DNA from 2 places in the Paenibacillus wuxiensis genome. Region 2 is predicted to be linked to the other one. Evidence: predicted binding sites of a transcription regulator. Region 2 holds the regulator's gene; the other holds the start of a gene.
What was found. The regulator Rex, encoded in region 2, represses fermentation and respiration genes when NADH is low (regulators of the CRP and FNR family bind a similar motif). The targets are predictions, from matches to a motif close to TTGTGAAATATTTCACAA.

Region 1: a site for Rex is predicted at 2,165-2,182, ahead of adhE (bifunctional acetaldehyde-CoA/alcohol dehydrogenase). Genes of this name have one in related genera too.

The regions. Positions count from the first base shown of each region.
Region 1 covers NZ_JBEFZI010000001.1:230,594-235,035, forward strand. Annotated here, with positions in the region: gene ABN764_RS00990 (alpha-L-fucosidase) at 1-1,008, shown strand, start outside; gene ABN764_RS00995 (Crp/Fnr family transcriptional regulator) at 1,167-1,886, opposite strand; gene adhE (bifunctional acetaldehyde-CoA/alcohol dehydrogenase) at 2,299-4,442, shown strand, end outside.
Region 2 covers NZ_JBEFZI010000001.1:418,356-422,797, forward strand. Annotated here, with positions in the region: gene ABN764_RS01955 (ATP-dependent DNA helicase DinG, 3'-5' exoribonuclease type) at 1-2,139, shown strand, start outside; gene ABN764_RS01960 (redox-sensing transcriptional repressor Rex) at 2,156-2,803, shown strand; gene ABN764_RS01965 (amidohydrolase) at 2,800-4,110, shown strand; gene ABN764_RS01970 (hypothetical protein) at 4,126-4,442, shown strand, end outside.

The sequences.
Region 1 (4,442 bases), 190 kb from region 2:
TTTTGCATGTGGGACACCAAAACAACGGACTATCGGATAACAGGTGCACAGACGCCATTCCATACCCATAAGTACGCAGATGTATGCAGGCATCTTTTTGATGCTTTCCGTGACAGAGGATTGGCGATTGCAGCCTATTTCTCTAAGGCAGACTGGCATACACCTACCTATTGGGCACCAGGGATGGAGCGAAGCAACCCAACGTGGCGGGGCCCGTCCTATAATCCGCAGGAGTATCCTGAATTGTGGGAGCAGTTCGTTCAGTTTACTCATGAACAGATCATGGAGCTGTTAACAGACTACGGACGTATCGATGTATTGTGGTTGGATGCTGGCTGGGTATGCAAGGAGAGCCGTGTATCTCAGGATATCCGTCTCGGAGAAGTCGTGGAGAAAGCTAGAGAGAAGCAGCCATGGCTGCTATCTGCCGACCGTACGGTTGGAGGGCCATATGAGAACATTATTACGCCGGAACAGACGATTCCAAGTGATGCGATGAATGTACCATGGGAAAGCTGCATTACAATGGGAACATCCTTCTCCTTCCGTTTTGAGGACAAGTACAAGACAACCCGGCAGCTTGTTCATATTCTGATGGAGGTAGTCGCCAAGGGAGGAAATCTGGCTCTAAATGTTGGGCCACAGCCGGATGGCCGGATTCCTGAAGGGGCGATTGCTCGCATCAAGGAGCTTGGCGCGTGGATGGGCACCTATGGGGAAGCTGTCTATGGAACGCGCATCTGCGCTCCTTACTTTACACAGCGCTGCGCCTTTACACGTAAGGACGATACGGTATATTGTACGTATTTATATCCTTCTGAAGATACTAATGTTAACGATAACATCATTCTTCCGTATACAGACAAGGTAACGGCTATTCATTTGGTAGGGGCGGATGAGAAGCTTCAATTCCACTCTGACGAAGCAGGATTGCATGTAAAGCTGCCCGCACATGAAGTAGGGGATAAGGCACCAATTGCACATGTGTTCCGTCTAACAGCCAATTAAGTGCATTAGAAGATCAGTGAGGAAAGTACAATGGGTAGGGAGTAGAATGGAATGGACATGTTCTTATTCATATCGGGAAACCGTTAGCAGTACCCTATCTGTAGAGGTAAAAAGAAGTAAGGCCCTCATGCCATAAGCTTGCATGAGGGCGTTTTGTATTAGATGCGGCAAATTTCATTCGGGCACATTTCACAATGACATACTTCCCGCAGGTGTTCTAATTCGCGAATGACAATCATACCATTCTCATATTCAATAACATCGCGTTTGCGAAGATCGCTTAACATACGATTGACGCTCTCACGAGTAGCGCCGATCATATTCGATAGATCGGTATGTGTAATTTTTTTGTTGATCAGGAGACCGCCGTCTTCTAATTCTTCACCGTAAGTATTGGACAATCTGATGAGAGTGGAGCATAGCGCGCCTGGTTTACCATACATCATTAGATCGCGGAACTTGGTCTGAGTCAGGCGGTGATGGATCCCCATCCACTTCATGAAATCAATCGAGAAGTCGCAGTGCTGGCATATGAGAATCTCAATATCCTTCTGCTCAATAAGCAATACCTCAGCTTCTTCAAGGACTTCCGCTGTGAAAGTGTGCTTTGTACTATGGAATGGATCAACTTGGCCGACTAAATCCCCAGCTTGATACATGTACAGAATTAGCTCTTTGCCTTCATCTGTAGACTTTGTGATTTTTACACGTCCGCTCTTCAGGAGGAACAGCTTATCAGATAGATCTCCTTCCCAGAAGAGATGAGAGCTGTCAGGATAGGTACGTTCTTTACCGATATTGATTAATCGTTCTACATTCTGTTCTGAGAAACAAGAGGTATTGCAGGGCTCTCCAAATTTGTCGGTGATGTTAGTCACTCTGTTCCCCTCCAATTTACATATTTCAAATTTTAGTAATTTTGACCCAAAGAATTCCATGTGACAAGTTTCACTATATGAATACGTATTACTATCATGGATGTTCCGCACGCAGTTGTCAATTTATTTACGATTAAAATTATTTACAGTTTGGTTAAATCGAGTGATTAATATCACGCCAATCAAATAAAATCGGGGAGAAATAAAAAAATAAGCAAAATCAATCAGTGTTGTGAAATTAATCACATACTAACACGCGAAAGATGGATACAATGAAAGTGTGAAATGATTCACAAACAATTGTAACCAACACGAACCTCAGAAAAGGACCGTAACAGAACAGCAGACACACCGTATAGAGAAACCCTTTCTTAGGTTCATTGCAAGGTATCCATGAATGGAGGCGGAGAGAATGGCGACAAAACAAGAAACGAAACCAACTGTAGAGAAAAAAACGGAGCAAGTCGATGTTACGAAGCACATTCAGCAACTGATTGACCGCGCGAATAAGGCGCAGGAAGCATTTATGGACATGAACCAAGAGCAGATAGACAAGGTCGTACAGCAAATGGCACTCGCTGGCTTGGATAAGCATATGATGCTTGCCAAGATGGCTGTTGAAGAAACGGGCCGCGGTGTGTATGAAGATAAAATTACGAAAAACATTTTCGCAACTGAATATATCCACAACTATATCAAGTATGACAAAACGGTAGGTGTCATCGAGGACAATCCGCAGGGTGCTTATATGAAGATTGCGGAACCGGTTGGAATTGTCATGGGGATTACGCCGGTAACGAACCCAACTTCAACAACCATGTTCAAAGCGCTCATCGCGATAAAGACACGCAACCCGATTATTTTCGGCTTCCATCCATCCGCTCAGAAATGCAGTGCGGAAGCAGCTCGCATCCTGCATGAGGCAGCTGTGAAATATGGTGCTCCTGAGCATTGTATCCAATGGATTGAGTATCCGTCGATGGATGCGACTAACGGCTTGATGAACCACCCTGATGTGGCGCTAATCCTGGCGACAGGCGGTGCTGGTATGGTTCGCTCCGCTTATAGCTGCGGCAAGCCTGCCCTAGGCGTTGGCCCAGGCAACGTGCCATGCTTCATCGAGAAGACGGCAGATCTGAATCAAGCGGTAACGGATTTGATTCTGTCCAAGACGTTCGATAATGGCATGATCTGCGCATCCGAGCAAGCCGTCATCATTGAAGAGCCGATTTACGCGCAAACGAAGAAAATGATGACCGCTCAGGGCTGCTACTTCTTGAACAAGGATGAGACCGGCAAGCTCCAAGCGATGGCAATGAAGACAGACACCTGTGCGGTGAATCCGAACATCGTGGGCCAATCTGCGAAGAAGATTGCTGAGATGGCCGGACTTCAAGTACCAGATACAACGAAGATACTTGTAGCTGAGCTGGATGGTGTGGGGCCGAAGTTTCCACTGTCTGCAGAGAAGCTGAGCCCCGTGCTTGCTTGCTACAAGGTGAAGACCGCAGAAGAAGGCGTTGACCGCGCGGCTGAAATCGTGGCCTTTGGCGGCATGGGTCACTCTTCGGTCATCCACTCGAATGATGACGAGGTAATTCGTAAGTTCGCCGACCGTCTGCAAACAGGCCGCATTCTGGTCAACTCTCCTTCTACTCATGGCGCGATTGGAGACTTGTACAACACCAATATTCCTTCGTTGACACTTGGCTGCGGATCGTATGGCCGCAACTCAACTTCTTCGAACGTAACAGCGGTCAATTTGCTGAATATTAAACGGGTGGCGAAGCGTACAGTGAATATGCAATGGTTCAAGGTGCCAAATAAGATTTACTTCGAGAAGGGTGCAACACAGTACTTGGCGAAGATGCCGGATATTAGCCGTGTCATGATTGTTACCGACCCAATGATGGTGAAGCTGGGCTACGTGGAGAAGCTGGAATACTATTTGCGTCAACGCCGCAACCCAGTCGTCATTGAAGTGTTCTCGGATGTCGAGCCAGATCCTTCGACGAAGACAGTGGAACGTGGTACAGAAATGATGCTCAGCTTCGAGCCAGACTGCATTATCGCCTTGGGCGGCGGCTCGCCGATGGATGCAGCGAAGGGCATGTGGCTGTTCTACGAACATCCAGATGCTGAATTCGATAACCTGAAGCAGAAGTTCTTAGACATCCGCAAGCGTACATTCAAGTATCCACGTCTTGGCCAGAAGGCGAAGTTCGTCGCAATTCCAACGACTTCGGGTACTGGTTCGGAAGTAACCTCGTTCGCGGTTATTACGGATAAGGAAAAAGGCAATACAAAATATCCGCTAGCTGATTATGAGCTGACGCCGGACGTAGCGATTATTGACCCAGAGTTCGTGTACAGCTTGCCGAAGACGGCAGTTGCTGATACGGGAATGGACGTTTTGACGCACGCGATTGAAGCGTATGTATCGGTAATGGCAAGCGACTATACTGATGGTCTGGCAATAAAGGCCATTCAGCTCGTGTTCGAGAACTTGGTGAAATCTCATCATGAAGCATGTCCGAAAGCTCGCGAGAAAATGCA
Region 2 (4,442 bases):
GCTCAGTTCCTAGATCAGGTTAAGACGAATCTGGCAAGCCGTTTGGATAATTATGAGCCGCGCGAATCGCAGGAGCAGATGTTCAATGAAGTGATGGAGTGCTTCGAACAAGAGCATCACCTGCTAATCGAAGCAGGTACTGGTACCGGCAAGTCGCTTGGGTACTTGCTGCCATCCATATATCAGAGTGTTTCTCAAGAGAGCAAAGTGATTGTTAGCACACACACAATTAATCTGCAAGAACAGCTGAGACAGCGTGATTTGCCGCTCTTGGAGAAGATTGTGCCGGTTCCGTTTAAGGCATCCGTATTAAAAGGCCGCAGTCACTATTTGTGTTTGAGAAAATTTGAACATAAAATAAGTAATAGAGAGTATGTACATGCACGCGATGATAGTTTGACAGCTGCCCAAATGCTGGTGTGGCTCAGTCAGACGGAGCATGGAGATGACGAAGAACTGCATTTCGTTCATAAGGGTGCAGACTTCTGGGATACCGTTGCCAGTGATAGTGATTCCTGTCTGAATCGCGCATGTCCTTGGTTCCGTCGGTGCTTCTACCACCGGGCGAAGAATGATGCGAATTTATCGGACATTATTATAACGAATCATTCCCTATTGTTTACGGACGTGATTGCGGAGCATCGTTTGCTCCCCGCATACGAACAGCTTGTCGTAGACGAAGCACATCACTTCGAAGAAACGGCAGGCAAACATTTAGGGATTCACTTGCAATATTTTTCACTCATTCATCCGCTGACCCAATTGTTCAAAGACAGCAAGAATGGTGCGCTTGTATTGCTACAGCAGCGTCTTCGCTTGTCAGGCAATGAAAAAGCGCTCGTATGGGCTGAAGGGATCGAGAAGCTGTTAACACAGCTTGTCGATGTTAAGGATCAATGGGATCGGCTGCATGAGCTGCTCTATCAAATGCTTCCTTCCATGAATGAAGCGGGGCAGGCGGAAGGCGGGCAAGCTGTTCTCCGGCTGCCATCTGGCAATCGTCCTGATGGATGGAGCTCCGTATCGGAGCTCGAAGGCGATATTCACACGCGTTTAAGTGATATTGTTCGTTCGGGGGAGAAGCTCGTTAATGAATGGAAGGATTATGATGATGATGAAGTGCAGGGCGTCACGGCTGATGTGACAGGTTTATTCAAGGACATAGGGCAGCTTCGCGATGAATTCCGTGAATTTATGCAAGGCAAGGATGCGGATACCGTGTACTGGATGGAAGGCAATCTCCAATACAAGCATAAATCAATGCAAATGTATGCGGTCCCTGTCGATGTAAGCGAAGCGCTGAAGCGATACTTCTTCGAGCCGAAGAAGAGCGTAATCTTAACTTCGGCTACATTGTCCGTTGATAAATCATTCCAATTCGTAGCTGAACAGCTTGGCTTGAAGGATGCGCAGCGGGATGGTCGTCTAAATACGGTCATACTTCCGTCGCCGTTCAACTACCGGGAACAAGCACTTGTTGTCATCCCGCGTGACTTCCCTAGTGTGAAGGGAGCATCAGATGCCAAGTTTAACTCGACGCTGATGCAGTCCTTGGCTGATGTAGCAAAGGTAACAGAAGGACGTATGCTTGTCTTATTCACGTCATACCGCATGCTGCGGGATGTGTATGAACCGCTGAAGGAGGCGCTTAGCCTGCATGGCATTCAAGTGCTGGGACAAGGGATTGACAGCGGCAACCGAAGCAAGCTGACACGTCGATTCCGAGATCAGCCGAATTCAGTCCTGCTAGGAACGAGCAGCTTCTGGGAAGGCGTTGATATTCCAGGAGATGCGTTGACATGTCTTGCGATTGTACGGCTGCCATTCCAGCCACCGAATCATCCACTCGTGGAAGCGAAGTGCGATCGGCTGAAGCGGATGAATCAGAATCCATTCCGCAAATATTCCGTCCCACAGGCTGTAATTCGCTTCAAGCAAGGATTTGGCCGCCTTGTGCGCACGACGCAGGATAAGGGTATTGTCATCATATATGACACTCGTGTAATAGAGACAAGCTACGGCAAACATTTTCTTTACTCGCTGCCTGGCCCAAAAATGGAGCATATGGCAACAGAACAACTTGTACCACGTATTGATACGTGGCTAGACCATAATCAAAGAGGCATTGGAGAGCGATGAGAGGGGCTTGTTCAGAATGAAAGCACTAAAGATATCAGAAGCTGTCGTTCGGCGATTACCCGTGTATTTACGTCATCTATTGGAATTGAAGCAGCGAGAAGTGCTCACAGTTTCTTCTCAAGATTTGGGACAGAAGCTGAACTTGAATCCTGCGCAAATTCGGAAGGATCTAGCGTATTTCGGCGACTTCGGCCGCAAGGGCATTGGGTATGATGTATCGTATTTGATTCAACAAATCAGACATATTTTGAAACTGGATCAAGTTATCCATGTTGGATTGGTCGGTGCAGGTAAATTAGGTCACGCACTCTGTAACTACACCGTATACTTGAAAGATAATATGAAGATCGTTGCAGTGTTCGATGCACAGGAATCCAAAATCAATACCGAGATAAATAACCTGAAAGTTCAGCCGATGTCTGACCTAATTACGACGGTACGCGAGAAGCAAATCCGTATCGGGATTATCACGGTTCCTGCTACAGAAGCTCAGTATGTAGCTGATCAATTTGTAGAGGCGGGAGTAGAAGCGATCTTGAACTTTGCGCCTGTCATTTTGAGGGTTCCTTCGAATATCCGTGTGCATACTGCCGATTTTACAACGGATTTGTTCAGTTTGGCCTATTATTTATCTGATAATGGAAAGGAAGTACCCGCCGAATGACACACCGAATCATTATTAAAAACGGCATGTTCGCCGATTTGTCTCCAACTGCGAAGCAGTCCTCATTCCATGGGTTCATGGTTGTTGAGAATGATCGCATCGTTCATATTGGATCGGAGCTGCCAGAGCAATATACAGCAGCTGATGCTGAAATCATCGATGGCAAAGGTCTATTTTTCATTCCAGGCCTTGTTAATACACACGGGCATGCTGCAATGTCTCTGCTTCGTGGGTATGGGGATGACTTGGCGCTTCAGACATGGCTGCAGGAGAAAATGTGGCCAATGGAAGGCAAGTTCACGGCCAAAGATGTCTATTGGGGAACAGCTCTGTCTGTGATCGAAATGCTGAAGGGCGGTACAACAACCTTCGTAGATATGTATGACTACATGGACGAAGTAGCGAAGGTATGTGAGCAATCCGGTATCCGTGCATCGCTTATGCGCGGTGCGATTGGCTTATGCCCAGAGGATGTACAGCGCGAGAAGCTGAACGAGGCGATTCAATTCGCGAAGGATTGGAATGGGAAGGGAGATGGCCGCATTCGTACGATTATGGCGCCGCATGCTCCGTATACTTGTCCTCCAGCCTTTATTGAGAGCTTCGTACAGGCTGCTCATGATCTGGATTTGCCATTGCACACGCATATGTCAGAGACAAAGGCAGAAGTTGAACAGAATGTGAAGGATTATGGACTGCGTCCGGTTGCGCATTTGGAGAAGCTCGGATTCTTCTCCCGTCCTTCCTTCGTTGCGCATGCTGTTCATTTGACGGACGAAGAGATTGAGACGCTTGCGAAGTATCAAGTTGCGGTGTCCCATAATCCAGGAAGCAACCTTAAGCTTGCGAGCGGTGTCGCTCGTGTTCCTGAGATGCTGCGTGCGGGTGTTGTTGTATCCTTGGGTACGGACGGTGCAGCTAGCAACAACAATCTGGATATGTTCGAAGAAATTCGCCTTACGGCCTTGATTCATAAAGGGGTGTCCGGCGATCCAACTGCGGTTCCTGCTGCAGAGGCGCTGCGCATGGGTACGATCTATGGCGCGCAGACCATTCGCCTTGACGATATTGGAGCCCTTGAAGTAGGCATGAAGGCGGACTTCGTTGCGGTAGATATTGATCAGCCTCATTTCCTGCCGCATACCGACTTGGTATCCCACATGGTATATTCAGCGTCTGCGAAAGATGTCAAGCATGTATGGGTTGACGGCAAGCAGGTTGTGAAGAATGGGGAATGCTTGACGATGGATGAAGAACGAATCCTTCGCGAGGCGCAGCAATGCTTTGATGGCTTGCTGGCAAGGTAGGCAGGAGGAGAGTTCATGCAGAGAAGACGCGTACGCCGGAGGTCGCATTGGAAGTGGTTGATTCCGGTACTCGTTCTCTTATTTCTAGTCGGATTGTTCTTCGCCACTTATCAGTATGTGCAATACATCAATAAGGACGAATGGGTCAAGGAAGCGGAAATAATAAAGCGGGCGAATGAAGCAGTGAAGCTCGTAAATGTGACAGAAGTGGAGAAGGGTGTATGGGATCAAGTCGTATACATGGTGCGGGGAACTGACGAACATGGTAAGGAGCAGACCGTGTGGGTACTCCCTGATAAGGTAACTCCTATGGCGGAATCAACCTCTAAAGA